One region of the Klebsiella sp. F11 genome, then DNA from elsewhere that is predicted to be linked to it. Evidence: predicted binding sites of a transcription regulator. Region 1 holds the regulator's gene; each other region holds the start of a gene.

Region 1 (7,482 bases):
GCTCAAACATACCGACGGAAACTATCCGGTCAAAACTATCATGTAAGTCACGATAGTCCTGTAACAGGATAGTGACGTCTAATCCTTCACACCGCTGCTGGGCCATTTTTTGCTGTTCGGCAGAAATGGTAACGCCAACCACGCTAACGTGATAATTTTTTGCCATGTAATAGGCCAGACCGCCCCAGCCGCAGCCAATATCCAGCACCCGCATCCCGGGTTCCAGCTGCAGCTTGCGGCAAATAAGATCTAATTTAGCCTGCTGAGCCTCTTCCAGAGATTGCGCCTCTTTCCAGTAAGCGCAGGAATATTGCATATAGGGGTCGAGCATCCGACTAAAAAGATCGTTGCCGAGATCGTAGTGCTCTTTGCCGACTATCCAGGAACGTTTTTTACTTTGCAGATTGAACAGGCGAGCGGTAGCAATACGCAGCGTATCTTTGAGATGGCGGGGAAGCTGTTTTTCCAGTCCGGCGCGCAGCACCTTATGGAAGAAGATATCCAGACGCTCGCAGTCCCACCAGCCGTCCATATAGCTTTCACCTAACCCCAAAGAACCTTCCTGCAGCACGCGCTTAAAAAAGAGGGGGTTTTTTATCCGTAAATCGGAGGGAGCGGGGCCATTAATTTCAATACCCGCACGACCAAGTAACTCAGCTGTAATTCGGTACCAGTCATCATTTGGTACACTTACTTCTTCTATACACGATGAACTCATAGCTTCTCCATCACGCCCAAGTGATCAGAACCTTAAAACAGCGTAGACGCTTTTTTTGGCATTGTGAGAAATCTCACGGAATAATCCGTGAAGCTGCTATCCGACGTAGAACAGAGGAAGGGAGATAACCCTTGCCGAAAGGCCTTCCATGGTGAAACGGGAAGCATCCTGCCCCCGTTAATATCGATAAACTGTCTATTTATGTGACACGCGATCCAGTATAGGCCCCTATTTTAAGGCTTTCAATAAAAAGATATTAGCAGGCTAATTACTGGATCTTAACACCACTGAAACCATTTTATGCATGCGCCGACTCGGCGCTCAGCCGGGTGGTGCGCAGCTGCATCACATATCCCAGCCCGGCCAGCACGATGGAGGCCAGCATCACGCTGGTGGTGGTGAGCAGCGGCGTGGCAATCAGCGTGGAGACCAGCAGGCTGGTCAGGAAGCACAGTCCGAGCTGCAGGGTATTCTGCAGCGCGGCGGCGCGTCCCGTCGCCTGAGGGAACGGGCGCAGCGCCTGGGCAACGACAATCGGGTAAATGGCGCCGTTAACGATAGCCATCACGCAGAAGGGGACCATCAGCGCGACGATGGAGGCATTCTGCTGCAGACCAGCCAGCCAGGTGGCGGCAACGCTGAGCGCAAAAACCACCAGCAGCCACGGCAGCAGCTGCTGCCCCTGCCATTTTTGCAGCGCCGCCCGGCAGCCGTATCCGCCGATTAAAAAGGCGATAGTCTGCGGCACGTAGCTCAGGCCGATGGCGGTTGGCCCGTAGCCCATGTCATGTAGAATAAACGGCGATCCGGTCAGCCAGGCGAAAAAGCTGGCGGAGCAGGCGGCATAAATCAGCACGTTGCCGCTATACTCGCGCGAGCGCAGCAGCGCCAGGAAGGTCAGCTTTTTCTGCGTATCGCTCCCGGGCCGGCGCACCGGCTTGAGGCGTAAGGCGGGCAGCATCAGCAGCAGGGCGATGGCGAACAGGGTCGCGAAAATAGCCTGCCAGTCGAAATGGGCGAGCAGCCAGCTGCCGAGCAGCGGCGCCAGAGCCGGCGACAGGCCCACCAGCGGCATGATGGTGGCGAATATGCGGTTGGTACGCTGGGCGGGATAATAGTCGGTGACCATCGCCTGCCAGGTGACCGCCGCCGCGCAGACGCCGATGGCCTGCACAAACCGCAGCGCCAGCATCAGATTCGCGTCCCGTACCCACAGCATGCCAAGGCAGCCGACGGCGAAGATCGCCAGGCCGCTGAGCAGTACCGGCCTGCGCCCGTAGCGATCGGATACCGGACCCCAGAACAGCTGGCCAACGGCGAAACCGGCGAGAAACACGCTGAGGCTGGCGCTGACCGAGGCCGCCGAAGTATTCAGATCCTGCTGGATAGCCGAAAACGCCGGCAGATACATATCGGTTGCGAGGAAGCCCAGCACGCTGAGGCCCGCTAACCAAACTAAAAATCCTTTCCCGGGTTGTTGCATAAAGTTCTCTTTCTTCTGATACAGGTAAGATGTCGCAGAGTGTAGGGAGTGCATTCTGGCTTGTGAAACGCTAATATTTGTTACATGCGTTCAAAAATTTTGCAGGCAGAATATGTGGTCCGAATACTCCCTTGAAGTGGTTGATGCGGTTGCCCGCAACGGCAGCTTTAGCGCTGCGGCTCAGGAGCTGCATCGTGTCCCTTCTGCGGTCAGCTACACCGTGCGTCAGCTCGAAGAGTGGCTGGCGGTTCCGCTCTTCGAACGACGTCATCGCGACGTCGAACTCACCCCGGCCGGGGTGTGGTTTTTACAGGAAGGGCGTTCTGTTATCAAAAAAATGCAGATCACCCGCCGCCAGTGCCAGCAGATCGCCAACGGCTGGCGCGGGCAGCTCTCGATTGCGGTTGACGATATCGTCAAGCCGGCGCGTATGCGGCAGATGATTGTCGATTTTTATCGTCACTTTCCGGACGTCGAGCTGATTGTCTTCCAGGAGGTGTTTAACGGCGTCTGGGACGCGCTGGCCGACGGCCGCGTGGAGCTGGCTATCGGCGCGACCCGCTCGATTCCGGTCGGCGGACGCTACGCCTTTCGCGACATGGGCATGCTGAGCTGGCACTGCGTGGTGGCCAGCCACCATCCGCTGGCAAAAATGAGCGGTCCGCTGAGCGATGATACGTTGCGCAACTGGCCGTCGCTGGTCAGGGAGGATACCTCCCGCTCGCTGCCGAAGCGCACGACGTGGCTGCTGGATAATCAGAAGAGGGTGGTGGTGCCGGACTGGGACGCCTCGACAACCTGCCTGTCGGCCGGGCTGTGCATCGGCATGGTGCCGTCGCACTTCGCCCGCCCGCGGATCGATAGCGGCGAATGGACGGCGCTGGAGCTGGAAAATCCGTTCCCGGACGCCGCCTGCTGTCTGACCTGGCAGCAGAGCGATATCTCGCCGGCACTCTCCTGGCTGCTGGACTATCTTGGCGACAGCGAAACGTTAAATCGGGAGTGGCTGCGGGCGCCGGAATAGGCGGCGCCCCGCCGGGATTAGCGGCGGTAGTCGACGAACGGGCCGTCGATCACCGAGCGGCGCTCGACCAGGCGCGGGTGAACTTCGATAGACTGCGACTCCTCGCGCTTGTTAACGATGCGGTCCATCAGCATATTGAATGCGGCTTCGCCGAGAGAGTCCTTTGGCTGATGAATGGTGGTCAGCGCCGGGCTAAAGTAGCGGGCGTTGCGCACGTTGTCATAGCCAATCAGCGAAATATCCTGCGGCACGCGCAGGCCCATTTCGTCGGCTGCGCAAATCGCCCCCATCGCCATGATATCGCCGCCGCAGAAGATGGCGGTCGGGCGGTGCGGCTGGCTGATGATCTGCTGCATGGCGCGGTAGCCGGACTCAGGCTCGAAGTCGCCCTGAACCACCCAGCTTTCCGGGACGCGAATCTGCGCTTCTTCCATCGCTTTCATAAAACCGGCCAGGCGACCGGCGCCGGTGTTGCGCTCCAGCGGACCCGGGATCACGCCGATTTCACGGTGGCCGCGTTCGACAAGATAGCGGCCGGCCATGTAACCGCCTTCAAAGGCGTTATCGATCACCGAATCGGTAAAGTCGGCCTTGGACTCGCCCCAGTCCATCACCACCATCGGGATGTTGCGGTACTCTTCGAGCATGGAGAGCACCGACTGCGGATATTCGGAGCACATGACCAGCAGACCGTCGACGCGCTTTTGCGCCATCATCGACAGGTAGGCCTGCTGTTTTTCCGGATCGTTCCACGCGTTGCCCAGAATCAGGGTGTAGCCCTTCTGGAAGCAGCTTTTCTCGACGGACTCGATAATCTCGGCAAAATAGGCCGCTTCGCTGCTGGTGGCCAGCAGGCCGATCGATTTGGTGTGATTAACCTTCAGGCTGCGCGCCACCGCACTCGGAGAGTAGTGCAGCTCTTTGATGGCGGCCCATACCGCGTTGCGCGTCTCTTCAGCCACAAAACGGGTTTTGTTAATTACATGTGACACTGTTGTAGTGGAAACGTTTGCGCGCTTCGCTACATCTTTAATTGTTGCCATTACTTCTCTCTCCAGACCTTGACCTGATCGTCTGATTATCGATACGTAACCGTTTGCCTATACACACCCTGAGCGCAATGTTCAACATTGCATCACGTCGGGAAACGACACAGAACGACAGGAAGGGGTCAATGGCCGATACGCTTTCAAATTAGCGTGGGATTTTGTCCGATCTTGCGGCAAAGGGGAAGAGTAAAAACGTGCATCGCCCTAAATCTCAGAAGATTTTTATGCAATACTGTGCAAAAATGAGCAGGCTCACTTTTCTTGTGGGGATAATCAGGGGGAAAATTGATGGATACAGATTTAAAGTTTTCGCTGACCACGACGATTATTGTTCTGGGGCTGATCGTGGCCGCAGCGCTGACCGCCGTACTGCACTAATTCTTGCGGGGGAGAGGCTCCTTTCCCCCATTCCCACGCATTATTATCAAATTCGCAAAAATCTTTTGCCATTTCGTTTACTTTTGTTTTTCTGTGATTGATGTCATGCTTTTGCCTTCTGATGAGATACCGTCGCTGAGGACGGTTTGCTGGAGTCATTGCATGAAAATCAACTTTCCCCTGTTAGCGCTGGCCGTTGGGGCGTTTGGTATCGGTACGACCGAATTTTCCCCGATGGGATTGCTACCGGTGATCGCGAAAGGCGTGGATGTATCCATTCCCGCCGCGGGGATGCTGATTAGCGCCTACGCCATCGGCGTGATGGTCGGAGCGCCGCTGATGACGCTGCTGCTGTCGCATCGCGCGCGCCGCAGCGCGCTAATTTTCCTGATGGCTATTTTTACCCTTGGCAACGTCCTCTCTTCAATGGCGCCGGATTACACCACGCTGCTGCTCTCGCGCATTATCACCAGCCTGAACCACGGCGCCTTCTTCGGCCTCGGCTCGGTGGTGGCCGCGAGCGTGGTGCCTAAGCACAAGCAGGCCAGCGCGGTGGCAACCATGTTTATGGGTCTGACCATCGCCAATATTGGCGGCGTCCCGGCGGCGACCTGGCTGGGTGAAACCATCGGCTGGCGCATGTCCTTCCTCGCCACGGCGGGTCTTGGCCTGGTGGCGATGGCCGGCCTGTGGTTCTCGCTGCCGAAAGGCAGCGCAGGGGAGCGGCCGAATGTGAAGGAAGAGCTGGCGGTATTGATGCGGCCGCAGGTGCTTTCCGCGCTGCTGACCACCGTGCTCGGGGCCGGGGCGATGTTCACTCTCTATACCTATATTTCGCCGGTGCTGCATACCATTACCCACGCTTCGCCGCTGTTCGTCACCGCGATGCTGGTGCTGATTGGCGTCGGCTTCTCTCTGGGCAACTACCTTGGCGGAAAATTTGCCGACCGCTCGGTTTCCGGCACGCTGAAGGGATTTTTACTGCTGCTGATGGTTATCATGCTGGCGATCCCGCTGCTGGCGCAGTCGCAGATTGGCGCGGCCATCAGCATGGTAGTGTGGGGCGCGGCGACGTTCGCCGTGGTGCCGCCGCTGCAGATGCGCGTGATGCGCGTGGCTCATGAAGCGCCGGGGCTCTCTTCTTCGGTGAATATCGGGGCGTTTAACCTCGGCAATGCGCTGGGCGCGGCGGCCGGCGGGGCGGTAATTTCCGGCGGCCTGGGCTACGCATTTGTTCCGGTGATGGGCGCGATCATCGCCGGGGTGGCGCTGATGCTGGTGCTGTTCAGCAGTCGTTCGCGGCCGGAAGAGGCCTTAGCCAGCAGCTAGTTGTTACCGCAGAAGGGGAAACCCTTCTGCGGTACCGTTTTATGCCGCCAGATTAGCCGCGACAAACTTCCAGTTTACCAGCGCCCAGAAGTGCTCCAGATAGTTCGGACGGGCGTTACGGTAGTCAATGTAATAAGCATGTTCCCAGACATCCACGGTCAGCAGCGGCGTAGCGCTGCCGGTGAGCGGCGTACCGGCGTTGCTGGTCGAGACAATCGCCATACTGCCGTCGCCATTTTTGACCAGCCACGTCCAGCCGGCGCCGAAGTTTTTTGCCGCCGCATCGGTGAACTGCGCTTTAAAATCGGCGAAGCTACCGAAGGCTTTGGCGATAGCTGCCGCCAGTTCGCCTTCCGGCTCGCCGCCGGCGTTCGGCGCGAGACAGTTCCAGTAGAAGGTGTGGTTCCAGACCTGGGCGGCGTTGTTAAAGACGCCGCCTTCGGAAGAACGAACGATCTCTTCTAAAGACAGATCTGCAAAAGCGGTGCCCTTGATCAGGTTGTTGAGGTTGGTGACGTAGGCCTGGTGATGCTTACCGTAATGGTATTCCAGAGTTTCAGCGGAAATGTGCGGCGCCAGGGCGTCTTTTGCATATGGTAATGCAGGTAATTCGAACGACATTGCTACTCTCCTTATTATATTAATGCGTGCAATAACCACATCATGCACAGGGAGATAGTAGCAAATTAAAAGATGTGGCAAAAGAGAGAGTTAACCTGCCGCAGGCGCGGCAGGGGGCGCTAGCGGATGGTTTTAGGCGTCATCACGCGGCGGGCGCCAACGTAGTGGCGAACCCAGTAATCTTCGCTTAACGAGGTAATCTGAATATCGCGTCCGGTACGCGGCGACTGGATAAATTTGCCGTTACCAACGTACACGCCGACGTGATCCGCCGTGCCGCGGCCGCGGGTGCGGAAGAAGACCAGATCGCCGCTCTGCAGCTCGCCGCGGTCGACCGGGCGGGCATCGCGCAGGTGGTACATCTCGTTCGCCGTGCGCGGGATATGAATTTTCACCAGGTCTTTATAGGCGTAATAGACCAGCCCGCTGCAGTCAAAGCCGGTGCGCGGCGAGGTGCCGCCCCAGCGATAGGGCTTACCAATTTGGTCCATCAGCTTCGACATCGCGGTGCTTTGCGCTTTTTGCACCCGCACCTTATGCGCATCGGCAAGCGTCAGCGGCACTTCTTCTTCGGCAACCGGCTTGCAGCGCTTTTTGTAGCCTTTACGTACGACGCACTTCTGCTTCACGCTGGCCATCGCCCGCGTCGGCTCGATACTGGCAGTAGCCGAGGTCGCGCACTGCTTTTTATAGCCTTTGCGCAACACGCACTTTTTGGTTCCGCCGGCGGCCTGACGGTTTAAGGCCGTTTGGCTGGAGGCGGTGGTGCGGGTAGGGTGTTTGGCGCGGGAGGAGGTTGATGCTTTCTTGCTGGAGGTTTTGGCGCTGGATTTTGTTTTCTGACCGGAGGCTTTTTTCTTGCGTTCGCTGGAGCCCTTTA
Region 2 (7,482 bases), 2.7 Mb from region 1:
TGGCCGAGCCTATCGGCCTGTTTCGTCAGCGCTATCCGGGCGTGGAGCTGAAAATTGCCGAGTTCGGCGGCCTGACCGTGCAGCAGGCGGTCAGCAACGGCGAGCTGGATCTGGCCATGACCGCGCTGCCGGTCGATGAGGAGAGCGGCCTGGCGACCCTGCCGCTGTTCAATCATCCGCTGTGCGTGCTGGCGCCGAGAACGCCGCAGTGGGAGCGCGTCAGCTCGCTGTCACCGCAGGAGCTCGCCGCCCATCCGCTGGTGATTTATAACGAAGATTTCGCCCTCAGCCAGCAGCTGATGCAGCTGTTTAGCGAGCATGAGGTGAAGCCCAGCATCGCAGTGCGCAGCGGGCAGTGGGATTTCCTCGCCGCGATGGTTCAGGCGGGAATTGGCGTGGCGATTCTGCCGCAGCCGATTTGTGAACGCCTCGAGACCCGACATTTCTGCACGATCCCGCTGCAGAGCGGGCTAAGCTGGGAGCTGGGGATGATTTGGCGGGAGGGCGTTTACCTGTCGCATAGCGCCCAGGCGTGGCTGGCGTGCAGTAAGCGCTTCTGGCTCAATGAATAAGCGCCCGGAGGCGGCGCGCTGCGCCGGTCCGGGCGATCCACGACAGACTATCCACCGCACGGCCCCGACCGGGCGCGGCGGCGGCTATTGATCTTCGATTAACAGCGCTTCCAGCAGGTCAAGGTCGTGCAGCAGCTTCTGCAGCGTCTCGTTGCTGATCTGACGGGTGGCGCGCAGATGATACAGCTCGCCGCGCTCTGACCGCAGCGCCGCCAGGCGGAAGCGGCGCTCAAGCTGCTCTTCGAGGATCGAGGTTTCCACGTCGTTGCGCCCGTCGACCCGCCGGCGCAGGTTACCGATCACCCGCGAGCTGACCTCCGTCAGCAGCTGGTTATCGATATTCTCTTTGGTATCCGCCGCTAGCCGCTCCTCCATTTTTTGAATCGCCACGATCGCCACGTCCGCGGTGGCCGCGCGCGCCAGGCGCTCCTCTTTACGCTGTTGAACATGGTCGGTCGACTCAATGTGGCGCAGCAGAATCGGTAGCGCAATCACGCCGACAAACAGCGAGAACAGAATCACCCCGGCGGCAAGGAACACCAGCTCATAGCGCGCCGGGAAAACGTCGCCGCTCGGCAGCAGCAGCGGTATCGACAGCACGCCGGCGAGGGTGATAGCCCCGCGCACCCCGGCCACCGAGGAGATCAGCAGCTCGCGGGTTGTCCAGGAGCCAAACTCCATCGGTTTATTCTTCAGGAAGCGCTGGCTGAGCTTGCGCATCGTCCACAACCAGCCAAAACGAACCAGCATCAGCGCGGCGTAAATCAGGACAATATCGGTAAACAGCATCCAGGTTTCGACGTTGGGGTCCGCTTCCGCCGCCACCAGCGAGCTCGACAGAATATCCGGCAGCTGCAGGCCTAACAGCAGGAACACCATGCCGTTAAACACGAACTCCAGCATCGCCCAGGTGCTGTTGGCGCGCAGGCGCATCGCCAGCGGCGCGGTGCGCATCACCCCGGAACGCGTGATGGTCATCCCCGCGGCGACCGCGGCCAGGATCCCGGAAAAGCCGATGTGTTCGGCGATCAGGTAGGAGGCAAACGGCAGCAGGAACAGCAGCACAATCTGCGTGGCCGGCTCGTCGCCGCCCCAGCGGCTGAGGAAGCGCATCGAGCGCCCGTACAGCCAGCTGACGACAAAACCGGCGAGGATGCCGCCTATCGCCACCTTGAAGAACTCGACCGTCGCGCCGCCGACGGTAAAGACCATCGTGCCCATCGCCACCGCGACGGCAAACTTCAGCGAGACCAGGCCGGAAGCGTCGTTCATCAACGCTTCGCCCTGCAGTATCCCCATAATTTTTTTCGGGATCCGCCCTTCGCCGACAATCCCGGAGAGCGCGACCGCATCGGTTGGCGACAGCACCGCCGCCAGCGCAAAGGCCGGGATCAGCGGAATGCCCGGGACAATCCAGTAAATGAGGTAGCCGATCCCCACCACCGTCACCAGCACCAGCGCCAGCGCGAGGCCAAAAATCTCTCGCCCGTGCTCGATGAACTCGCGGGTCGGCGTCTTCCAGCCGTCGGCAAAAAGCAGCGGCGGAATAAAGAGGACCAGGAAGAGTTCAGGATCGAATTCGACGTGCAGCCCGAAGGTAGGCCAGGCCAGCAGCGCGCCGATGGCGATCTGAATTAAAGGTAGCGGAACCTGAAAGGGCAGTACGCGTGTAACCACCCCGGAGAGAGAGACCACGAGGGTCATGATGAGTATGGTAAAGAATATTTCCATGTGTTCCCTGTTTGCTGCGTGTTCTTATTTTTACATCTGAGGCGTCATGTCTCGAAATGATACGCTACCCAGATTAACGCAAAAGGAAACAGGATGTGGCTTAAAAATTAAACGGGCGGCCTGAGCCGCCCGTTGTCAGCAAAAATAGCTTAAATTGCCCAACCGCCGGCGTAGAAGATAACCAGCGCCGCGGCAATGATCACGGTGCCGAGGTTCAGCTTGCGCCACTCCCCGGAAACCAGGCGCCCGATAACCAGCGACGCGAAGCCGATCATGATGCCGGTAACGATGTTGCAGGTCAGCACGATAAAGACCGCGGTAATCAGGCCCGCCATCGCATCGACAAAATCGTTAAAGTCGATTTTCGCCACGTTGCTCAGCATCAGCAGGCCGACGTACATCAGCGCCGGCGCGGTGGCGTAGGCGGGAACCAGATAGGAGAGCGGAGAGAGGAACAGGATCAGCAGGAACAGCACGCCAACCGTCACCGCGGTCAGGCCGGTTTTACCGCCGGCGGCGGTACCCGCGGCTGATTCGATATACACCGCCGCCGGCGCCGCGCCGACCAGGCCGGAGAAGACGCTGCTCAGGGAGTCGGTGGTCAGCGCTTTACCGCCGTTGATGATCTGCCCGTCTTTATCCAGCAGGTTCGCCTGCCCGGCGACCGCGCGAATGGTGCCGGTGGCATCGAAGACCGCCGTCATCACCAGCGCCAGCACGCTCGGCAGCACCACCGGATTCAGCGCGCCGATGATATCGAGGCTGCCGATCAGCGAGTTGCCTTTGTCGTCGCTCAGCGACGGCATGGCGAAAATCCCGGAGAAGTGGACGTTAGGGTCGAAAATCAGGCCGACGATCGACACGCCGATAATGGTCAGCAGAATGCCGCCCGGCACCTTCATTTTTTCGAGGCCGATAATCACCGCCAGCCCCACCAGCGACATAATCACCGGGAAGCTGTCGAAATGCCCCAGCGTTACCGGCAGGCCGTCCAGCGGGTTCTTAATCACCAGGCCCACGCCGTTGGCGGCGATCAGCAGCAGGAACAGACCGATACCGATGCCGGTGCCGTGCGCAACGCCCTGCGGCAGGTTGCGTAAGATCCAGCTGCGAATGCCGGTTGCGGAGATAATAGTAAACAGCACGCCCATCAGGAACACGGCGCCCAGCGCAACCGGGATGCTGATGTGCTGCCCCAGCACCAGGCTGAAGGCGGTAAAGGCGGTCAGCGAGATAGCGCAGCCGATTGCCAGCGGCAGGTTGGCCCACAGCCCCATAACCAGAGAGCCGACGCCCGCCACCAGGCAGGTGGAGACAAACACCGCCGCCGGTGGGAACCCGGCTTTACCCAGCATGCCCGGTACCACGATGACCGAGTACACCATCGCCAGAAAGGTGGTTAAACCGGCAACAATCTCCTGACGCACGGAGCTGCCGCGAGCTGAAATTTTAAACCAGGCGTCTAATGAACCGCCGGTACGCGCTGAAGGCGTAGACATAGAAAACTTCCCCTGAGAATTTTTATCATTCGTCGGTATGCGTGGTGGACCATCCACTGCCAGTTCAACGCGATCTCCTTGTGCTATATCGCAGCGCCAGGGGGGCTGCAAAAAAAGCAAACGTTTAACTCCGCGCATACAATACGGTGGTCAAAATTACTTTGCTCCCCTCCTGTTGGCAGGATAAATAGCGAGCAAAATAATAAGGCAAACGATTATCCAGCCTTTAGATGGCCCTTTTCAACTGGAGTTTGACGTCTTTCGCTAAATTTCGCTTATGACGTTCAGGAAATAACCAGCCGATGCGCAAACGTTATCGTCTATGCGCAATCTGCTAACATTTTTGCATAGCGCCGATAGCAATTCGCGCCGGCCATCGTAAAAGGTGATGCCTCAGGCGCCCTGCAGCGTGAAGGGGCCGCCGCGCTCAATGGCGCGCTGCCAGGCCGGACGTTGTTCGATACGCTGGGTCCAGCGGGCGATGTGCGCAAGACCGTCGATTCCGCCGCGCGACTGCAGCGCCAGCAGCGGAAAGCTCATCTGAATATCGGCCATGCTCAGGTTTTCGCCGGCGAACCACGGCCATCGGGAGAGGTGCTCTTCGATAAAGGCGGCGTGGGTGGCAATCTGCCGGTCAAGCCAGGCCTTCTGCATCCCCTTCCCCAGCGCGCCGCCCAGCGTGCGCATGCCGAACGGCACCGGCGCCTTGCCGAGACGAGACAAGACCAGCTTCATCACCATCAGGGGCATCAGCGAACCTTCGGCATAGTGCAGCCAAAAGCGGTACTGCAGCCTGTCCGCCAGCGCCTGGGGCCGCAGCTGCTGCGTGCTATCGTAGGTCTCCTGCAGATATTCGAGTATCGCCCCGGACTCCGCCAGCACGTAGCCGTTGTCCTCCACGACCGGGGACTTGCCCAGCGGGTGAATGTTTTTTAACTCCGGCGGCGCCAGCATATTTTTCTGCCGCGAATAGCAGACGATCTGGTAGGGCAGCTGCAGCTCCTCCAGGGCCCAGAGCACGCGCTGCGATCGCGATTGATTCAGGTGATGTACCGTCAGCATGGGTCTCTCCCGTCATTTGTTCAAATTAACTATAGGAACTGGCGGCGAATGGCGGGAAAATTTCGCTGAAATAAACGAGTAGACGTCAGGGGATGTGCCACAATTAGATTGTCGGCGCAATCCGGAACCTCCATCAACCGTTGCGCAATACTGAGGTGAGCCGACGTCGGGGGAAACCCTCCTGCGAACCAGCGGGATAGAGCGAAAGACAAAGACCGGAAAACAACTAAAGCGCCCTGTTGTGGCGCTTTAGTTTTTTAATCATCCTCCAGCAGTCGCGCGCCGGTTCCCTCTTCGCCCAGCTTGTCTCCCGGGTTGCGCAGCGGGCAGTCCCGTCGCGACAGGCAGCCGCAGCCAATGCAGCCATCCAGCTGATCGCGCAGCGCGGTCAGCGTATGAATACGCCGGTCCAGCTCATCCCGCCACACCGACGACAGCTGCTTCCACTCTTTGGCGCTTAAGTTGTGGCCTTCGGGCAGGACGCCAAAGGCGTCGCCGATGGTGGCCAGAGGAATGCCAATGCGCTGCGCAATTTTGATAATCGCCACCGCGCGCAGCACGTCGCGACGATAGCGCCGCTGGTTGCCGGCGTTGCGCTGGCTGTGAATCAGCCCTTTGCTTTCATAGAAATGGAGCGCCGAGACGGCAACGCCGGTACGTTTCGCCACTTCGCCCGGGGTCAACAGCGTTTTAATACGGGGTGATTTCTTTTCCATAAAGCGCTTTACCTCAAGTTAACTTGAGGAATTATACTCGCCCGCAGACAAAACGACGAATCGAGAATTGAGAGAGAGGCCGCTTTATGTCCCATCAGGATATTATCCAAACGCTTATTGAATGGATTGATGAACATATCGATCAACCACTTAACATTGATGTAGTCGCCAAAAAGTCGGGGTACTCGAAATGGTATCTTCAGCGGATGTTCCGCGCCGTTACGCATCAGACGCTGGGTGATTACATTCGTCAGCGCCGGCTGCTGCTGGCCGCGGAAGCCCTCAGAACCACCCAGCGCCCGATCTTTGATATCGCGATGGATCTGGGCTACGTCTCGCAGCAGACGTTTTCACGGGTGTTCCGCCGGGAGTATGACCGCACCCCCAGCGACTATCGCCATCAGATTTCCGCCTGACGGCTTTGCGCGCAGGGGCTAAGCCGGGCTGGTACCTTAATCAGCCACTGCTTAAACTCCTGCACCGGCATCGCCTTCGCAAAGTGCCAGCCCTGGCAATAGCGGACGCCGCGCTTCTGTAGCCACTTAACCTGGTCCGACGTTTCGACGCCCTCGGCCACGGTTTTCAGGTGCAGGCTGCGCGCCATCTCAATAATATGCTCGGCGATCATATGGCTGGTGCCGTGGGTCGTCAGCGTATCGATAAAGGACTTATCGATCTTGAGAATATCGACATTGAGCGAAGAGAGGTTATGCAGGTTGGAGTAGCCGGTGCCGAAATCATCGATGGCGACTTCATATCCCGCTTCGCGAAAGGCCTGGATCACCGGCGTCGTTTTCTGCACGTCAATAAACCCGCGCTCGGTCACTTCGATTTTAATCTGGTTGATGCACACCGCATGGCTTCGCGCCTTTTCACTAATCTGGCTAATCAGCCGCGCGGAGTGGAAATCCGTGGCCGAGAGGTTAATCGCGACGTACAGCTGAGGATGGCTGGCGAGGAATTCGCCCAGATCGGCAAACACCTCATCCACCACGTAGTCCGTCACCTGCGCGATCAGCCCTTCGTTTTCCGCCAGCGGGATGAACTCAGCCGGGCTCATCACCGGACCATCGCGCCCGGGCCAGCGCAGCAGCGCTTCGGCCCCGACGCAGCGGTTCGTTTTAATATCAACGATCGGCTGATAGTGCAGGCACAGCTGGCGGCGGCACAGCGCGCGCTGTAGCATGCTGCGCGGGGAGTGATACTGCCGCCGGGTTCTCAGCCACATCAGTAAAATCAATGAGCTACAAATCAGGCCCAGCGGCAGGGTAATCATTATCTGGTCATATAAATTTTTATAATAACCAACGCGCGAGGTGGACATGATCACCGCAATAGGGCGCTTCGCCGAATGGGCAACGGTGTAGACCCGGCGATCCTGCTGGAAAAAGGTATCTTCAGGGCGGATCAGCGGACGTAGCGCCGCGGCGTCGGTATTTTTGCTGACGGAGAAAAACTGATTCGTTTTGGTATCGAACAGACCGTAGGCTAAATCTCTATCGCTGGATATGAGCGTACTATAGGAAAGTGGGTTAATCACCGCGACATAGTGACCGCGCTGCATATAGGTCATGGCAAAACCGGGATAAAACGGCGTATCACGATAGTAATAGATAGCGATATCCGGTTTCTTTGTATAATTAGCTGTCCCGATACGCCATGCCGTATCGGGGCGAACGGCGGTTGAGCAAAAGAAATCAGCGCCTTTCGCATAGATTAAATCATCGACGTAAAGCAGGCTGCGAACAATATCCAGCATATATCTCTGATGCTGCGGCGAACATATTATCCCCTGGTATTGCAGGGCCTTTTCCCGCGCTTGTTCGACCTCATGAATAACCATTTCGGTTTGCTGCAGCGCCAGTTGAGAAAACGAGCGGAGCTGGTCGTCGGTTTCCACCC
Region 3 (7,482 bases), 1.7 Mb from region 1:
ACGGCCGGGCATGGAGCGTTTGAATTCATCTTTTGCCGCAAAGAAGGCCGCGTGCGGGCCGCCGTAGCCCATCGGCACGCCGAAACGCTGGGCGGAACCGAAGACGATATCGGCCCCCTGCTTGCCCGGAGCGATCAGCAGCACCAGCGCCATAAAGTCGGCCGCCACGCTCACCACGACCTTGCGCGCTTTCAGCTCGGCAATCAGGCCTGAGTAATCGTGCACTTCGCCGGTGGTGCCGACCTGCTGCAGCAGCACGCCGAAAACGTCCTGATGATCGAGCGCTTTGTCCGCATCATCGACGATAACATCGAAGCCGAAGGTTTCCGCGCGGGTGCGCACCACGTCCAGGGTTTGCGGATGCACGTCGGCGGCCACGAAGAAGCGGTTCGCGTTCTTCAGCTTGCTGACGCGCTTAGCCATCGCCATCGCTTCCGCGCCGGCGGTTGCTTCATCCAGCAGCGAGGCGGAGGCGATATCCAGCCCGGTCAGATCGAGCGTGACCTGCTGGAAGTTGAGCAGCGATTCCAGACGGCCCTGCGACACTTCCGGCTGATAGGGGGTATACGCGGTATACCAGCCCGGATTTTCCAGCATATTGCGCTGAATAACCGGCGGCAGCTGCACGGCGGTGTAACCCATGCCGATGTAAGACTTAAAGCGCTTGTTACGCCCGGCGATCGCCTTCAGCTCCGCGAGCGCGGCGAATTCCGTCGTCGCGTCGCCAACCTGCGGCGGCGTTGCCAGCTGAATATCCTGCGGCACAATCTGGCCAATCAGGGCGTTAAGCGAATCGGCGCCAACGGTTTTCAGCATCTCCTGCTGTTGCTGAGCATCCGGACCGATGTGACGTTCAATAAAGGCGCCGCGGTTTTCAAGCTGACCTAAAGTCTGAGTCATGAGCGATGGTTCCTGAAACGTGCAGTGAATCGTAATTGTCTGACTGGTGTGCCCGGTGGATCACGAATGCTCGCCGGGCCTTAATACGCAAAATCATTCACGCGGCGGGCAGCGACGCTCCGCGGCTTACAAAAGCCAGCGACCGACGCGCCTGTGGCGTGAAGGATGGAGGTACTTACTCGTCTTCTAACAGCGCGGCGTAGGCCGTCGCGTCCAGCAGCGCCGCGACCTGAGTTTCATCGCTGGCTTTGATCTTGAAGATCCAGCCGGCAGCGTACGGTTCGCTGTTAACCAGCTCCGGGGAGTCGTTCAGCTCTTCGTTCACCGCCACGATCTCGCCGCTAATCGGGGCATAGATATCCGAGGCCGCTTTGACCGACTCCGCAACGGCGCAGTCATCGCCGGCGTCAACGGTCGTCCCGACTTCTGGCAGATCGACGAAAACCATATCGCCAAGCAGCTCCTGCGCGTGCTCGGTGATGCCAACGGTGTAGGTGCCGTCGGCTTCTTTGCGCAGCCATTCGTGTTCTTTACTGTATTTCAGTTCTGCTGGTACGTTGCTCATCATTCATCTCCAAAAGGGGGAATCACGCAACGGCTTTGCCGTTACGCACAAAAACGGGTTTAGTCACTTTTACCGGCATTTCGCGGTTACGAATCTGTACGACGGCCGTTTCACCGATGCCCGCCGGTACGCGTGCCAGTGCAATACTGTAGCCCAGCGTCGGGGAGAACGTTCCGCTGGTGATAATGCCCTCGTGCTGATTACCGTCAGCGTCGGTAAAGCGCACCGGCAGACCGCCGCGCAGCACGCCCTTCTCGGTCATCACCAGGCCAACCAGCTGTTCGGTGCCTTTTTCACGCTGCAGCTCCAGCGCTTCACGACCAATAAAGTTGCGATCGGCAGGTTCCCAGGCGATGGTCCAGCCCATATTTGCCGCCAGCGGGGAGACGCCTTCGTCCATATCCTGGCCGTACAGGTTCATCCCGGCTTCCAGACGCAGCGTGTCGCGCGCGCCGAGGCCGCAGGGCTTCACGCCCGCGTCCAGCAGGCTGCGCCAGAAATCTGCGGCCTGCTCTTTCGGCAGCGCAATCTCATAGCCCGCCTCGCCGGTATAGCCGGTGGTGGCGATAAACAGATCTCCCGCCTGTACGCCAAAAAACGGCTTCATGCCGGCAACGGCCTGGCGCTGCTGCTCGTTAAACAGGGTGGCGGCTCTCTCTTTCGCCTGCGGCCCCTGAACGGCGATCAGCGCCAGATCGTCGCGCACGGTTATCTCCAGGCCATAGGGTTCAGCCTGCTGGCTAATCCAGGCGAGGTCTTTTTCGCGGGTCGCGGAGTTAACCACGAGGCGGAAATAGTCTTCCGCCAGGAAATAGACAATCAGGTCATCGATAACGCCCGCCGAAGCGGTCAGCATTCCGCTGTACAGCGCCTTGCCCGGGACGGTGAGCTTCGCCACATCGTTAGCCAGCAGATAGCGCAGGAACTCGCGAATCCGGCTACCGTGGAAGTCGACGATGGTCATGTGCGAGACGTCGAACATGCCGGCATCGCTGCGCACCGCATGGTGCTCATCAATCTGGGAACCGTAGTGCAGCGGCATCATCCAGCCGTGGAAGTCCACCATGCGCGCACCGCACAGCGTGTGTTGTTCATACAACGGAGTCTGTTGAGCCATCTTTTCCTCGTCGAATAAAACGGAACCAGCTACTTTTTTTGGCGGCGATTTCGCCCCGCGAAATCCGGCATCGGGGCCCTTCGCTGGCGCCGACGCAAACGTTACCTTTGGCCTGAACTTACCACCGAAACCGGCGTTAAACCATAAGGTAAATCAGGACATCACATTAGCTTATGACCAAATCTCGCCGAAAACTCTACAGAATTATTGACTGGCAAAAAGCGATTTATGCCACATAAAATTAACATAACAAAAGTGACAGGCAGGTGATGATGATATTTTATGCGAATAAACGGGCCTGATTTCTTTCACAAAAAAAGAGAGGCATTAATAAAACTAATGCGAAAAAACGGCTGAGATTAGATTATTTCAAATGAGACGGGGAAACCCGGCGCGAGGGCCGGGGAGAGAAGTGTGACGCGCTTAACGTAACCAGGCCGGAAGGTCGTTCAGGCCCATCGCCTGGCGGATCAGCTGCGGCTTGACGCCCGGCAGCGTATCGGCCAGCTTGAGGCCGATATCGCGCAGCAGCTTCTTCGCCGGATGGCTGCCGGCAAACATTTCGCGAAAGCCCTGCATCCCCGCCAGCATCAGCGCGGCGCTGTGCTTGCGGCTGCGCTCATAGCGACGTAGATACAGATGCTGGCCAATATCCTTGCCCTGGGCATGCAGGCGCCGGATCTCATCGATAAGCTCGGCGGCATCCATAAAGCCGAGGTTCACCCCCTGCCCGGCCAGCGGGTGGATGGTGTGGGCCGCGTCGCCAACCAGCGCCAGGCGATGGGCGGCAAACTGGCGCGCGTAGCGGCCGGTAAGCGGGAAAACTTCGCGCTCGCTCTCAAGCTGGCACAGGCCGAGGCGGTTATCGAAGGCGATATTCAGCGCCTGATTAAACGTCGCCTCGTCCGCCTGCTGCATCTGCTCCGCTTCCTGCGGCGATAGCGACCAGACGATAGAGCACAGGTGCGGATCGCTGAGCGGCAGGAAAGCGAGAATACCCTCGCCGTGGAAGGCCTGGCGCGCGACGGCTTTATGCGGCTCCGCGGTGCGGATGGTGGCCACCAGCGCGTGATGGCGATAGTCCCAGAAGGTCAGCGGAATATCGGCCTTGTTGCGCAGCCAGGAGTTGGCGCCGTCGGCGCCGACCACCAGCCGGGCGGTCAGCATGCTGCCGTCCTGCAGGCTGAGAAAGGCTTCGTTCTCACCCCATGCTACCTGCTGCAGCTGCGCCGGGGCCAGCAGCGTGACGTCAGAACAGCGCTGCGCCTTTTGCCACAGCGCGTGGTGCACCACCGCGTTTTCAATAATGTGCCCGAGATGGCTGAAGCCCAGGCTTTGGTCATCAAAGCTGATGCGGCCAAAGCTGTCTTTATCCCACACTTCCATACCGTGATAACAGCTGGCGCGCCGGGCGATAATAGTTGACCAGACGTCAAGCTTGCTCAGGAGCTTCTCGCTGGCGGCGTTAATCGCCGAGACCCGCAGCGCCGGTCGCGCGTCGGCATCCAACGGCTGTGGCTCAGCCTGCTCAAGTACGGCGACGCGCAGCCCGCTACCCTGCAGTCCGCAGGCCACCGCCAGCCCCACCATGCCACCGCCCACAATGGCCACATCAACACTTTGCACGTTCAACTCCTTAACGGGGGACCCAACCGAGGGTACGCTGCGCCAGCGCATCGCGCGCCGGAGTAAATAATTCCATTGCCATCAGCCCGACGTTGCGCCCCGCAACCAGCGGCGCCCAGCGGTTGGCAAACAGATGAACCAGGCCATCGGTCACGCCGATAGTGGCGGACTTATCATCCGCACGCCGCGCCTGATACTGGTCAAGCAAGGCATAATCGCCGGGATCGCGGCCGCTGGCGCCGGCCTGGGCAACGATTTCCGCCAGGCTCATCACATCGCGCAGGCCGAGGTTAAACCCCTGTCCGGCAATGGGATGCAGCGTCTGCGCCGCGTTGCCGACCAGCGCCAGGCGATGGGAAACCGCGCGGGAAGCGGTGGTTAACGCCAGCGGATAAACGCTGCGCCTTCCGGCGTGGGTTATGCGCCCCAGCCGCCAGCCAAACGCCTGCTGCAGCTCGTGGCAAAAACGTGCATCCGACCAGCTCAGGACGTCGTCATACCGCGCCTGAGGGTGGCACCACACCAGCGAACAGCGGCCCTGCGACATCGGCAGCATCGCCAGGGGACCGTGCTCGGTAAACCGCTCAAAGGCGCGTCCCTCGTGGGGCAAAGCGGTGCTGACGTTGGCAACGATCGCCAGCTGTTGGTAGGGCTGCTGCTGCCAGCTGATACCGCAGCGGGCGCCGATGGTCGAGCGCGATCCGTCCGCCGCCACCAGCAGCCTGCCGTCAATCGTTTCGCCGCTGTCCAGGGTGATGCTAACGCCCACCTCCCATCGGCGGACGTTCTCTACTTTGGCCGGACAGTGCAAGGTAATGCCCGGCGCCTCGCGCAGCTGCGCAAACAGGCGCTGGCCGATATCGTGCAGCTCAACGACCTGGCCCAGCGCCGCGAGGCCATAGTCCTGCGCCTCCAGCGTGACGAACCCCGCGTGGCCGCGGTCGCTGACGTGCACGCGCTGAATTGGCGTCGCGCAGTCGGCGATCTCCTGCCAGATACCGACGCGCGCCAGCTGCTGGCAGGTGCCTGCCGCCAGCGCAATCGCCCTGGCGTCAAATCCAGGATGCCGCGAGGAGTCCGGCGCCGCCGCTTCCACCAGATGAACCGGCAGCGCGCCGTCGGTCAGCCGGGAGATAGCCAGAGCGAGGGTCGCGCCGGTCATGCCGCCGCCAACGATCAGCACGCTCATGATCGCGGTGCCGCGGCCATCAGCGCTTCGATGTCGTCCGCGCTTTTCACCACCCCGGCGGTCAGATTTTCATTGCCGTCAGCGGTGATCACAATATCGTCTTCGATGCGGATACCGATACCGCGATACTGCGGCGGCACCTCGGCGTCCGTCGCAATATACAGCCCCGGCTCAACGGTCAGCACCATGCCCGGTTCGAGAACCCGGGAGCGGTCGACATCGTAGTTTCCGACATCATGTACGTCCAGCCCCAGCCAGTGGCTCAGGCCGTGCATAAAGAACGGGCGGTGCGCATTGTTAGCCAGCAGCTCGTCAACGTCCCCTTTAAGAATGCCGAGGCGCAGCAGGCCAACGACCATTATCCGCACGACTTCCTGATTAACCTCCTGAATAGAGGTACCCGGGCGGTAGAGCCTCAGCGCGGTTTCCAGCGATTCGAGGACGATGTCATAAATCTCGCGCTGGGCCGGACTAAATTTGCCGTTCACCGGGAAGGTGCGCGTGATATCGCCCGCATAGCCGCGGTATTCGCAGCCGGCATCGATCAATACCAGATCGCCATCGCGCAGCTCGCTCTCGTTTTCGGTGTAATGCAGAATGCAGCCGTTGTCGCCGCCGCCAACGATGGTGTTATAGGAAGGGAAGCGGGCGCCGTGACGGTTGAATTCATGAAGGATTTCGCCTTCCAGCTGGTATTCGAACATCCCCGGCTGACATTTTTCCATCGCCCGGGTGTGGGCCAGCGCGGAAATTTCTCCGGCGCGGCGCAGCACGTCGAGCTCTTCTGGCGATTTGAACAGGCGCATCTCATGCACTATCGGCCGCCAGTCGATGACGGAATTTGGCGCCTGCAGGTTCTGGCGCGAGCCTTTACGCAGCTTTTCCTGCGCCATGAAGACGATTTTATCGGCGTAGGCATATTCGCCCTGCGCAAAATAGATGGCGTCAAGGCCGTTCAGCAGCTGATACAGCTGCTGGTTAATTTCGCTGAACGCCAGGGCGCGATCGACGCCGAGCTTCGACGGCGCGGCGTCCTGCCCAAGGCGGCGGCCGAACCAGATTTCCGCCGTCAGATCGCGGACGCGGTTAAACAGCACGCTGTGGTTATGGGTTTCGTCGCTTTTAATCAGCACCAGCAGGGCTTCAGGCTCATTGAAGCCGGTGAAGTACCAAAAATCGCTGTTCTGCCGGTAGGGATATTCCGAATCTGCGCTGCGTACCGCTTCCGGTGCGGCGAAAATGAGCGCCGCGCTGCCCGGCTGCATCTGCGCTAACAGCGCCTGGCGACGAGAAAGAAATTCCTGCTGTGTCATGACGCCCCCTCAACAAATTGTAATTAGTGTAGTGTCGGCTTGCGTACTTCCGGTGCGGTTGGCTGCTGGCGCGAGAAGTTTTCGTGGCACAGCAGCGCGGCAACGCGTACGTACTCGATAATCTCTTCCAGCGACATCTCCAGCTCTTCCTGGTCTTCGTCTTCGTCGTAGCCCAGCTGCGCAATGTTGCGCAGATCGTCGATGGCTTCGCCGGTTTCATCCTTGACCTTATCCAGCTTCGGCTGAGTCACACCAAGGCCCAGCAGGAAGTGGTTAACCCAACCGGCCAGCGCGTCGGCGCGTTCAAACACGCTCACGTTCTCACCTTCCGGCAGATAGAGCTGGAACAGAAAGCCGTCGTCTTCCAGCGAGTCGCTGGTCGCAGAATGCATGCTGCGCAGAGACTGCGCCAGCTCGTGACCGAATGCGAGACCTTCGTTCGTCAGGTCGTGCACCAGCGGCTGCCAGCTGCTGTCTTTATTGCCGCCGCACAGGATGCCGCTGATTAGGCCGTGCATTTCTGCCGGGGTTAAGCCCACGCCCTGTTGGTTAAGTAACTGGTCTACGGCGTTGTAACCAGGCATTTCGTTCTGTATAGACATGCGCATTCGTCATCGTTGGGAGGAATATTCATGATATGCTACCACTTTGGACCCTGGTGAACCAGAATAGGGCTTGTACCTTCGCATCAGGGTAGCTATAGTGTCGCCCCTTCGTCGTCCTGGGTACGGACGTGAAGGCCGCGCAGTCAATCAGCAGGAAGGTGGCATGT
Region 4 (7,482 bases), 1.1 Mb from region 1:
AGAACATAATCGTGCCGCCTTTACGCAGCAGACGTTTAAGATCGGTCAGCAGGCGCAGGTGATCGCTCTGTACGTCGAAGGCCTCTTCCATCCGCTTCGAGTTAGAAAACGTCGGCGGATCGATAAAGATCAGGTCAAACTGTTCGGTGCTCTCGCGCAGCCAGCCCAGCACGTCGGCCTGCATCAGGCGGTGCGATCGGCCGGTTAAGCCGTTGAGGCGCAGGTTTCGCTCGGCCCACTCGAGGTAAGTGCGCGACATATCGACGGTGGTCGTCGAGCGCGCGCCGCCGAGACCGGCATGGACGCTGGCGCTGCCGGTGTAGGAGAAGAGGTTAAGGAAATCTTTGCCTTTGCTCATCTCACCCAGCATGCGCCGCGCGATGCGGTGGTCGAGGAACAGACCGGTATCGAGATAGTCGGTCAGGTTGACCCACAGACGGGCGTTGTACTCCTGCACCTCGATAAAGTCGCCTTTTTCAGCCATTTTCTGGTACTGGTTTTTGCCTTTCTGCCGTTCGCGGGTTTTCAGCACCAGCTTATTCGGCGCGATACCTAATACCGAAATCGTCGCCGCGATAATATCGAACAGACGCTGGCGGGCCTTATGCGCATCGACGGTTTTCGGCGGCGCGTACTCCTGCACCACCACCCACTCGCCGTAGCGGTCGATAGCGACGTTATATTCCGGGAGATCGGCATCATACAGACGGTAGCACTCAATACCTTCCTGGCGCGCCCATTTCTCAAATTTCTTCAGGTTTTTACGCAGACGGTTGGCGAAATCTTCGGCCAGCGATACCGCCTTGCCGCCTTCGTTTTCGGCAATGTGGTAGTTTTTCTGCACGCAGTCCAGCGGGCCGTTTTTAGCCTTAAACTGCTTGTCCGCCCGCAGCTGCAGGCAGCTCAGCAGATCCGGCGAAGCGCTGAACAGCGACAGGTTCCAGCCGCCGAACTGGCTTTTCATCGTCCGGCCAAGCAGGCTGTGCAGGGCAATCAGCGCCGGCTCGCTCTCCAGACGCTCGCCGTACGGCGGGTTGCTAATCACCGTTCCGTACGGGCCTTTCGGCAGCGGGTTGCTCAGTTGAGCAACGTCTTTCGCTTCAAACGTAATCAGCTCACCGACGCCCGCGCGGCGGGCGTTGCTGCGCGCGCGCTCAATAACCCGCGCGTCGACGTCGGAGCCGTAGAAGCGCGACTCATAGGCCGCCAGCCCTTTGCGGGCGCGGGTCTGGGCTTCGGCCTTCACCTCTTTCCAGACCGCGTCATCGTGCTGAAGCCAGCCGCTGAAGCCCCAGTGACCGCGATGCAGGCCCGGCGCGCGGTCGGTAGCCAGCATCGCGGCTTCGATCAGCAGCGTACCGGAACCGCACAGCGGATCGAGCAGCGGCGTTCCCGGCACCCAGCCGGAACGCATGACGATCGCCGAGGCGAGGGTCTCTTTAATTGGCGCCATACCGGTACCGTCACGGTAGCCGCGCAGATGCAGGCCTTCGCCGCTCAGATCTAAAGAGATATGCGCCGTCTCTTTGTTCAGCCAGACGTTGATTCGCAGATCGGGATTTTCGCGATCGACATTCGGCCGCGGCAGGTTTTTACGCGTAAAGCTGTCGACGATGGCGTCTTTTACCTTCAGCGCACCGTACTGGCTGTTACGAATCTCTTCGTTCAGCCCGCTAAAGTGTACGGCGAAGGTGGCGTCAGGGGTGAAAATCTCCGTCCAGGGAATGGCCTGTACCCCGAGGTAAAGGTCCAAATCGCTATACACGCTACACTGGCCTAACGGCATCATGATGCGTGAGGCCAGCCGGCTCCACATCAGGCTTTGATACAGCAGGCGCGTATCTCCCTGAAAATGGACCCCGCCCTGGACTACCTGGCACTCCGCTGCGCCAAGTGATTCCAGTTCAGTTTTTAACAGCTCTTCAAGCCCACGAGCCGTACTGGCAAACAGAGAATTCATATCGTCACTTTTACTAAAAGAAAATTGGTGCGCATTATAGCCAATATGCGCCCCATGTCATAAAGTTAAAGGCTTATTTTTAAGCCCAGAGACTCCACATGGCAACGCTATCGCGACTTTTTATTCATCCCGTCAAATCGATGCGTGGAATTGGCCTGACGCATGCGTTTGCCGATATCAGCGGCCTGGCCTTCGATCGCCTGTTTATGGTGACGGAAACGGACGGCACCTTTATTACCGCCCGCCAGTTTCCACAGATGGTGAAATTCACCCCCGCTCCGCTGCAGGATGGCGTGCACCTGACCGCCCCTGACGGCAGCAGCGCAATCGTACGCTTCGCGGATTTCGCGCCGCAGGGCGAGCCGACCGAGGTGTGGGGAAACCATTTCACCGCCGTGGTTGCGCCGCCAACGGTTAACCAGTGGCTAAGCGGCTTTTTTAATCGCCAGGTGCAGCTGCGCTGGCTGGGGCCGCAGCTAACCCGCCGCGTTAAGCGCCATGACGCCGTCCCGCTCACCTTTGCCGACGGTTTCCCCTATTTACTCACCAACGAAGCCTCGCTGCGCGATCTGCAGCAGCGCTGCCCGGCCAGCGTACGTATGGAGCAGTTTCGCCCTAACCTTGTGGTCACCGGCGCCGAGGCATGGGAGGAAGATAGCTGGAAGGTGATTCGCATTGGCGAAGTGATTTTTGATGTCGCCAAGCCCTGCAGCCGCTGTATTTTTACCACCGTTAGTCCCGAGCGCGGGCAAAAGCATCCTTCCGGCGAGCCGCTGGCCACGCTGCAGCGTTTTCGCACCGCGCTGGACAATGGCGATGTCGATTTCGGTCAAAACCTGATTGCCCGCAGCAGCGGCGTTATTCGCGTGGGTGACGAAGTCGAGGTGCTGAGCCGCGGCCCGGCAAAGGCCTACGGCGCGGGCGAAAGCAATGATAGCGAACCTTCTGCAGCTCAGCAGAATGCGACGGTGGATATTGAGTGGCAGGGACAGCGTTTTACCGGCAATAACCAGCAGATTTTGCTGGAACAGCTCGAGCAGCAGGGGATCCGCGTGCCCTACTCCTGCCGGGCGGGCATCTGCGGCAGCTGCCGCATTCGGCTTGAGGAGGGTGAAGTCAGCCCGCTGAAGAACGACGCCGTTGCGGCGGATGGCACTATTCTGTGCTGTAGCTGCGTACCAAAAACCGACTTACGCCTGGCGCCCTGAGGTCTTCAGGAGCGCATCGGTCGGCGGGGCCAAAGAGGCTCGCCGGCCTAAACCGCCTCGCCGAGGCTGTAGCTGGAGATACGCGGGGCAGGCTGCAGTCTGTCGTTCATAATTTTAATCACGTCGCCAAGCTGCATCACCCGCCCGGCCAGGGTTAACCCCGGCTGCGCCAGCAGGCACAGCGCGGCATTTTCGCCAGGCTCCACCACCAGCAGATTCACCTGCTGCCCGGTTTCGCTGATCCAGGCGCTGGCGGCATCGCCGCCGCCGGGCTGCCAGCTCTCTTCATGAGTGGTGAAATGCCAGCTTTTCGGCATTTGAGGCTTCAGAAAACGAATGGCGACCAGCGCGTTAAGTACTAATTCCGCGCGCTGCTCTTTCGATAATTCTATATCCCGGCATTTTTCTTCGAAGGAAAAATAAAGAGCGGCGTCGTCAACGCAGAACCCGGATGGCGCGAATGCATCGGGCGTCAGCATCCGGCGCGCAAAGCGCGAGCGGAACAACATACCATTGGCCAAATCGAGCATCATGCGATCGTGCTCTTCATCGTAATACCAACGCCAGTTATCGTCAGGTTTAATCCGCATTTTTCCCCCGTCCTCTTTCACTTCTATCTGTAATGCACGGCATACGGCAACAGAATTATTTCCAAAATTAAGAAAAGACTAAAATGTCTAAATAAGCAACAATGAGGGAATATAAAACAACCAGGGCCGGAAATAAAGCCCTGGGGGTGTTTCAGAGGGGGAAAAGATTAGATATTGGTAACAATTTCTTTAATCAGCGGCGGGCCTTTAAAAATAAAGCCAGAATAAATCTGAACCAGCGTCGCGCCGGCAGCGATTTTTTCCCGGGCTGCAATAGCAGAGTCAATCCCACCTACTCCGATAATTGGCAGACGGCCGTTTAATTCTGTCGCCAGCATGCGGATAATCTCAGTGCTTTTTAATTGCAGAGGACGACCGCTGAGGCCACCGGTTTCATCGCAATATTGCATGCCCTGCACCAGCGATCGATCGAGAGTGGTATTGGTGGCAATGACGCCGTCAATATTATGGCGCACGAGGCTATCGGCTACCTGGATCAATTCCTCAAGAGAAAGATCCGGGGCGATCTTCACGGCCACAGGAACATATTTCTGATGCTTTTGCTGCAGCTCAAGCTGCTTATTTTTAATACCGGAAAGTAAATCATCGAGCGCGTCGCCATATTGTAACGTACGCAGCCCCGGGGTATTCGGCGAGGAGATATTAATGGCGATATAGCCGGCGTAGGGATAGACTTTTTCCATACAAATCAGATAATCATCTTTGCCCTGCTCAACCGGGGTATCCTTATTTTTACCAATATTAATCCCCAGAATACCGTCAAAATGCGCCTTTTTAACGTTCTCGACGAGATTATCAACGCCGAGATTATTAAAGCCCATGCGGTTGATCAACCCTTCTGCCGCCACCAGACGGAAGATCCTCGGCTTATCGTTGCCCGACTGCGCGCGCGGCGTCACGGTACCAATTTCGATGGAACCAAAACCCATTGCCCCGAGCGCATCGATGCACTCGCCGTTTTTATCCAGCCCGGCGGCAAGACCCAGCGGATTTTTAAACGTAAGCCCCATGCAGGTCACCGGTTTAGCCGGCACCTTCTGGCGGATCAGCATTTCAAGCGGCGTTCCCGATACGCGGCGTAATTGTTGGAAGGTTACTTCATGAGCGCGCTCAGGATCGAGCTGAAAAAGAGCTTTACGAACGAAGGGGTAGTACATGAACTCTCCTGGATTCCCGGTGTGCAAACCGGGGGCGTATTATGTTCGATCCTCAGCGGAAAGGGAATTGACCTGCGACAAAAAATAGCCCATCCCACGCAAACGTTTACTTTTCCGCCTTTCTTTATGCAAATTTTGACAAAACAAGGGTGGAAAAATCATTTAGGTAAATAAATCGCCTCTGTCACACTGCCGGTAAATGTTATCAATATTAGATAAATGCAGACATTTGGTTATAAGGAGAGAGAGAACATGCGCGTTATCACACTTGCGGGCAGCCCGCGCTACCCTTCCCGTTCCAGCGCCCTTCTGGAATACGCGAGGGAGACGCTCTCCGCCGCTGATGTTGAAGTTTGCCACTGGCATCTGCAGAATTTTGCCCCGGAAGATCTGCTTTATGCCCGTTTCGATAACCCGGCGCTGCATACCCTCAACGAACAGCTGGCCGGCGCGGACGGGCTGATTATCGCCACGCCGATCTATAAGGCCTCTTTTTCCGGCGCGCTGAAGACGCTGCTCGACCTGCTGCCGGAACGCGCGCTGGAGGGCAAAATCGTTCTGCCCCTGGCGACCGGCGGCACTATCGCCCATATGCTGGCGGTAGATTATGCCCTGAAGCCGGTTCTCAACGCGCTGAAGGCCCAGGAGATCCTCCACGGCGTGTTTGCCGACGATAGCCAGGTGACCGACTATCAGCACAAGCCGCAGTTTACGCCCAACCTGCAGAGTCGCCTCGACCTTGCGCTGGAGACCTTCTGGCAGGCGCTGCATCGGCCAACCAGCCGCGCGCCGGCCCTGAAAACCACCCGCGGAGTCGAACATGCGTAAACTCCTGGCACTCAGCGGGATGCTGATGCTCTCCGCCCCGGGACACGCGGCGCAGCCCGCAGCCCTGCAAGGAGCGAAATCATGAGTCTGAATATGTTCTGGTTTTTACCCACCCACGGTGACGGCCGCTATCTTGGCACCGAACAAGGCGCGCGTCCGGTTGATTACGGCTATCTGCAGCAGATTGCGCAGACCGCCGATCGGCTGGGGTTTACCGGCGTCCTGATCCCCACCGGACGATCGTGCGAGGACGCCTGGCTGGTGGCCGCCTCGATGATCCCGGTGACCCAGCGGCTGAAGTTTCTCGTCGCCCTGCGCCCGAGCGTGGTTTCGCCAACGGTCGCGGCGCGCCAGTCGGCAACCCTGGATCGGCTCTCCAACGGCCGGGCGCTGTTTAACCTGGTGACCGGCAGCGATCCGCAGGAGCTTGCCGGCGACGGCGTGTTCCTCGATCACGCCGAGCGCTACGAAGCCTCGGCGGAATTTACCCATATCTGGCGGCGGCTGATGGAGGGCGAAACCGTGACCTTCAACGGCAAGCACCAGCGCGTGCGCGGCGCGAAGCTGATGTTCCCGCCGCTGCAGCAGCCGCGTCCCCCGCTCTACTTCGGCGGATCCTCTGAGGTGGCGCAGGATCTTGCCGCCGAGCAGGTCGATCTCTATCTGACCTGGGGAGAGCCGCCGGCGCAGGTGGCGGAAAAAATCGCCCAGGTGCGCGAAAAGGCCGCGCTTCACGGGCGTAAGGTTCGCTTCGGCATCCGTCTGCATGTGATTGTGCGTGAAACCAACGCAGAGGCCTGGCAGGCGGCGGAGAGCCTGATTTCCCATCTGGACGATGACACTATCGCCCGGGCGCAGGCCGCCTTTGCGCAAACCGATTCCGTCGGCCAGCACCGCATGGCCGCGCTGCACAACGGCCAGCGCGACAGGCTCGAAATCAGCCCTAACCTGTGGGCCGGCGTCGGGCTGGCGCGCGGTGGCGCCGGAACCGCGCTGGTCGGCGACGCCGCCACGGTTGCCGAACGCATCAACGAATATGCCGCGCTCGGCATCGATAGCTTCGTGCTTTCCGGCTATCCGCATCTCGAAGAAGCCCTGCGCGTCGGCGAGCTGTTGTTCCCGCTGCTGGACGTCAATATTCCGTCAATCCCGCAGCCGCAGCGCCTGCTTCCACAGGGTGAAGCGGTGGCGAATGAATTTATCCCGCGTAAAGCGGCGCAGAGCTAAGGGGCGACATATGGCAACCCCCGGGCAAAAACTGCTGATTCGCCTCGCCCCCTGGTTTTTACCGGTAGGCACCGTCATCGTCTGGCAGCTCGCCTCGTCGGTGGGCTGGCTCTCCACCCGGATCCTGCCTTCGCCGGAAGGCGTGCTGAAGGCCTTCTGGACCCTCTCTGCCAGCGGCGAGCTTTGGCAGCATCTGGCCATCAGCTCGTGGCGCGCGCTGCTGGGTTTCGCGATCGGCGGTTCCATCGGCCTGACGTTAGGCATGATTAGCGGCCTCTCGCGCTGGGGCGAGCGCCTGCTGGATACCTCGATTCAGATGCTGCGCAACGTTCCGCACCTGGCCCTGATTCCGCTGGTGATTTTATGGTTCGGCATCGACGAGAGCGCCAAGATATTTCTCGTTGCGCTGGGCACCATGTTCCCGATGTACATCAACACCTGGCACGGAATTCGTAATATTGACCGCGGGCTGGTCGAGATGGCGCGCAGCT

Evidence for each region. The regulator PurR, encoded in region 1, represses purine synthesis genes. The targets are predictions, from matches to a motif close to CANGCAAACGTTTGCNTG.
Region 2: a site for PurR is predicted at 3,916-3,933, ahead of AC1M2H_RS25740 (NCS2 family permease). Genes of this name have one in related genera too.
Region 3: a site for PurR is predicted at 2,674-2,691, ahead of gcvT (glycine cleavage system aminomethyltransferase GcvT). Genes of this name have one in related genera too.
Region 4: a site for PurR is predicted at 5,032-5,049, ahead of pyrD (quinone-dependent dihydroorotate dehydrogenase). Genes of this name have one in related genera too.

The regions. Positions count from the first base shown of each region.
Region 1 is NZ_CM160060.1:2,581,346-2,588,827, forward strand. Features, by position in the region: gene cfa (cyclopropane fatty acyl phospholipid synthase) at 1-718, opposite strand, end outside; gene punC (purine nucleoside transporter PunC) at 1,017-2,201, opposite strand; gene punR (DNA-binding transcriptional activator PunR) at 2,314-3,225, shown strand; gene purR (HTH-type transcriptional repressor PurR) at 3,243-4,268, opposite strand; gene cydH (cytochrome bd-I oxidase subunit CydH) at 4,563-4,652, shown strand; gene AC1M2H_RS12865 (MFS transporter) at 4,815-5,981, shown strand; gene sodB (superoxide dismutase [Fe]) at 6,021-6,602, opposite strand; gene AC1M2H_RS12875 (C40 family peptidase) at 6,722-7,482, opposite strand, start outside.
Region 2 is NZ_CM160060.1:5,231,878-5,239,359, forward strand. Features, by position in the region: gene AC1M2H_RS25730 (LysR family transcriptional regulator) at 1-572, shown strand, start outside; gene AC1M2H_RS25735 (Na+/H+ antiporter) at 657-2,303, opposite strand; gene AC1M2H_RS25740 (NCS2 family permease) at 2,453-3,802, opposite strand; gene AC1M2H_RS25745 (glutathione S-transferase family protein) at 4,196-4,864, opposite strand; gene soxR (redox-sensitive transcriptional activator SoxR) at 5,122-5,580, opposite strand; gene soxS (superoxide response transcriptional regulator SoxS) at 5,667-5,996, shown strand; gene AC1M2H_RS25760 (EAL domain-containing protein) at 5,981-7,482, opposite strand, start outside.
Region 3 is NZ_CM160060.1:913,775-921,256, reverse strand. Features, by position in the region: gene gcvP (aminomethyl-transferring glycine dehydrogenase) at 1-900, opposite strand, end outside; gene gcvH (glycine cleavage system protein GcvH) at 1,076-1,465, opposite strand; gene gcvT (glycine cleavage system aminomethyltransferase GcvT) at 1,488-2,582, opposite strand; gene ubiI (FAD-dependent 2-octaprenylphenol hydroxylase) at 3,006-4,208, opposite strand; gene ubiH (2-octaprenyl-6-methoxyphenyl hydroxylase) at 4,219-5,397, opposite strand; gene pepP (Xaa-Pro aminopeptidase) at 5,394-6,710, opposite strand; gene AC1M2H_RS04660 (YecA/YgfB family protein) at 6,734-7,312, opposite strand; gene zapA (cell division protein ZapA) at 7,479-7,482, shown strand, end outside.
Region 4 is NZ_CM160060.1:3,640,514-3,647,995, forward strand. Features, by position in the region: gene rlmKL (bifunctional 23S rRNA (guanine(2069)-N(7))-methyltransferase RlmK/23S rRNA (guanine(2445)-N(2))-methyltransferase RlmL) at 1-1,960, opposite strand, end outside; gene AC1M2H_RS18050 (YcbX family protein) at 2,059-3,168, shown strand; gene zapC (cell division protein ZapC) at 3,216-3,758, opposite strand; gene pyrD (quinone-dependent dihydroorotate dehydrogenase) at 3,926-4,936, opposite strand; gene ssuE (NADPH-dependent FMN reductase) at 5,189-5,764, shown strand; gene ssuD (FMNH2-dependent alkanesulfonate monooxygenase) at 5,846-6,991, shown strand; gene ssuC (aliphatic sulfonate ABC transporter permease SsuC) at 7,002-7,482, shown strand, end outside.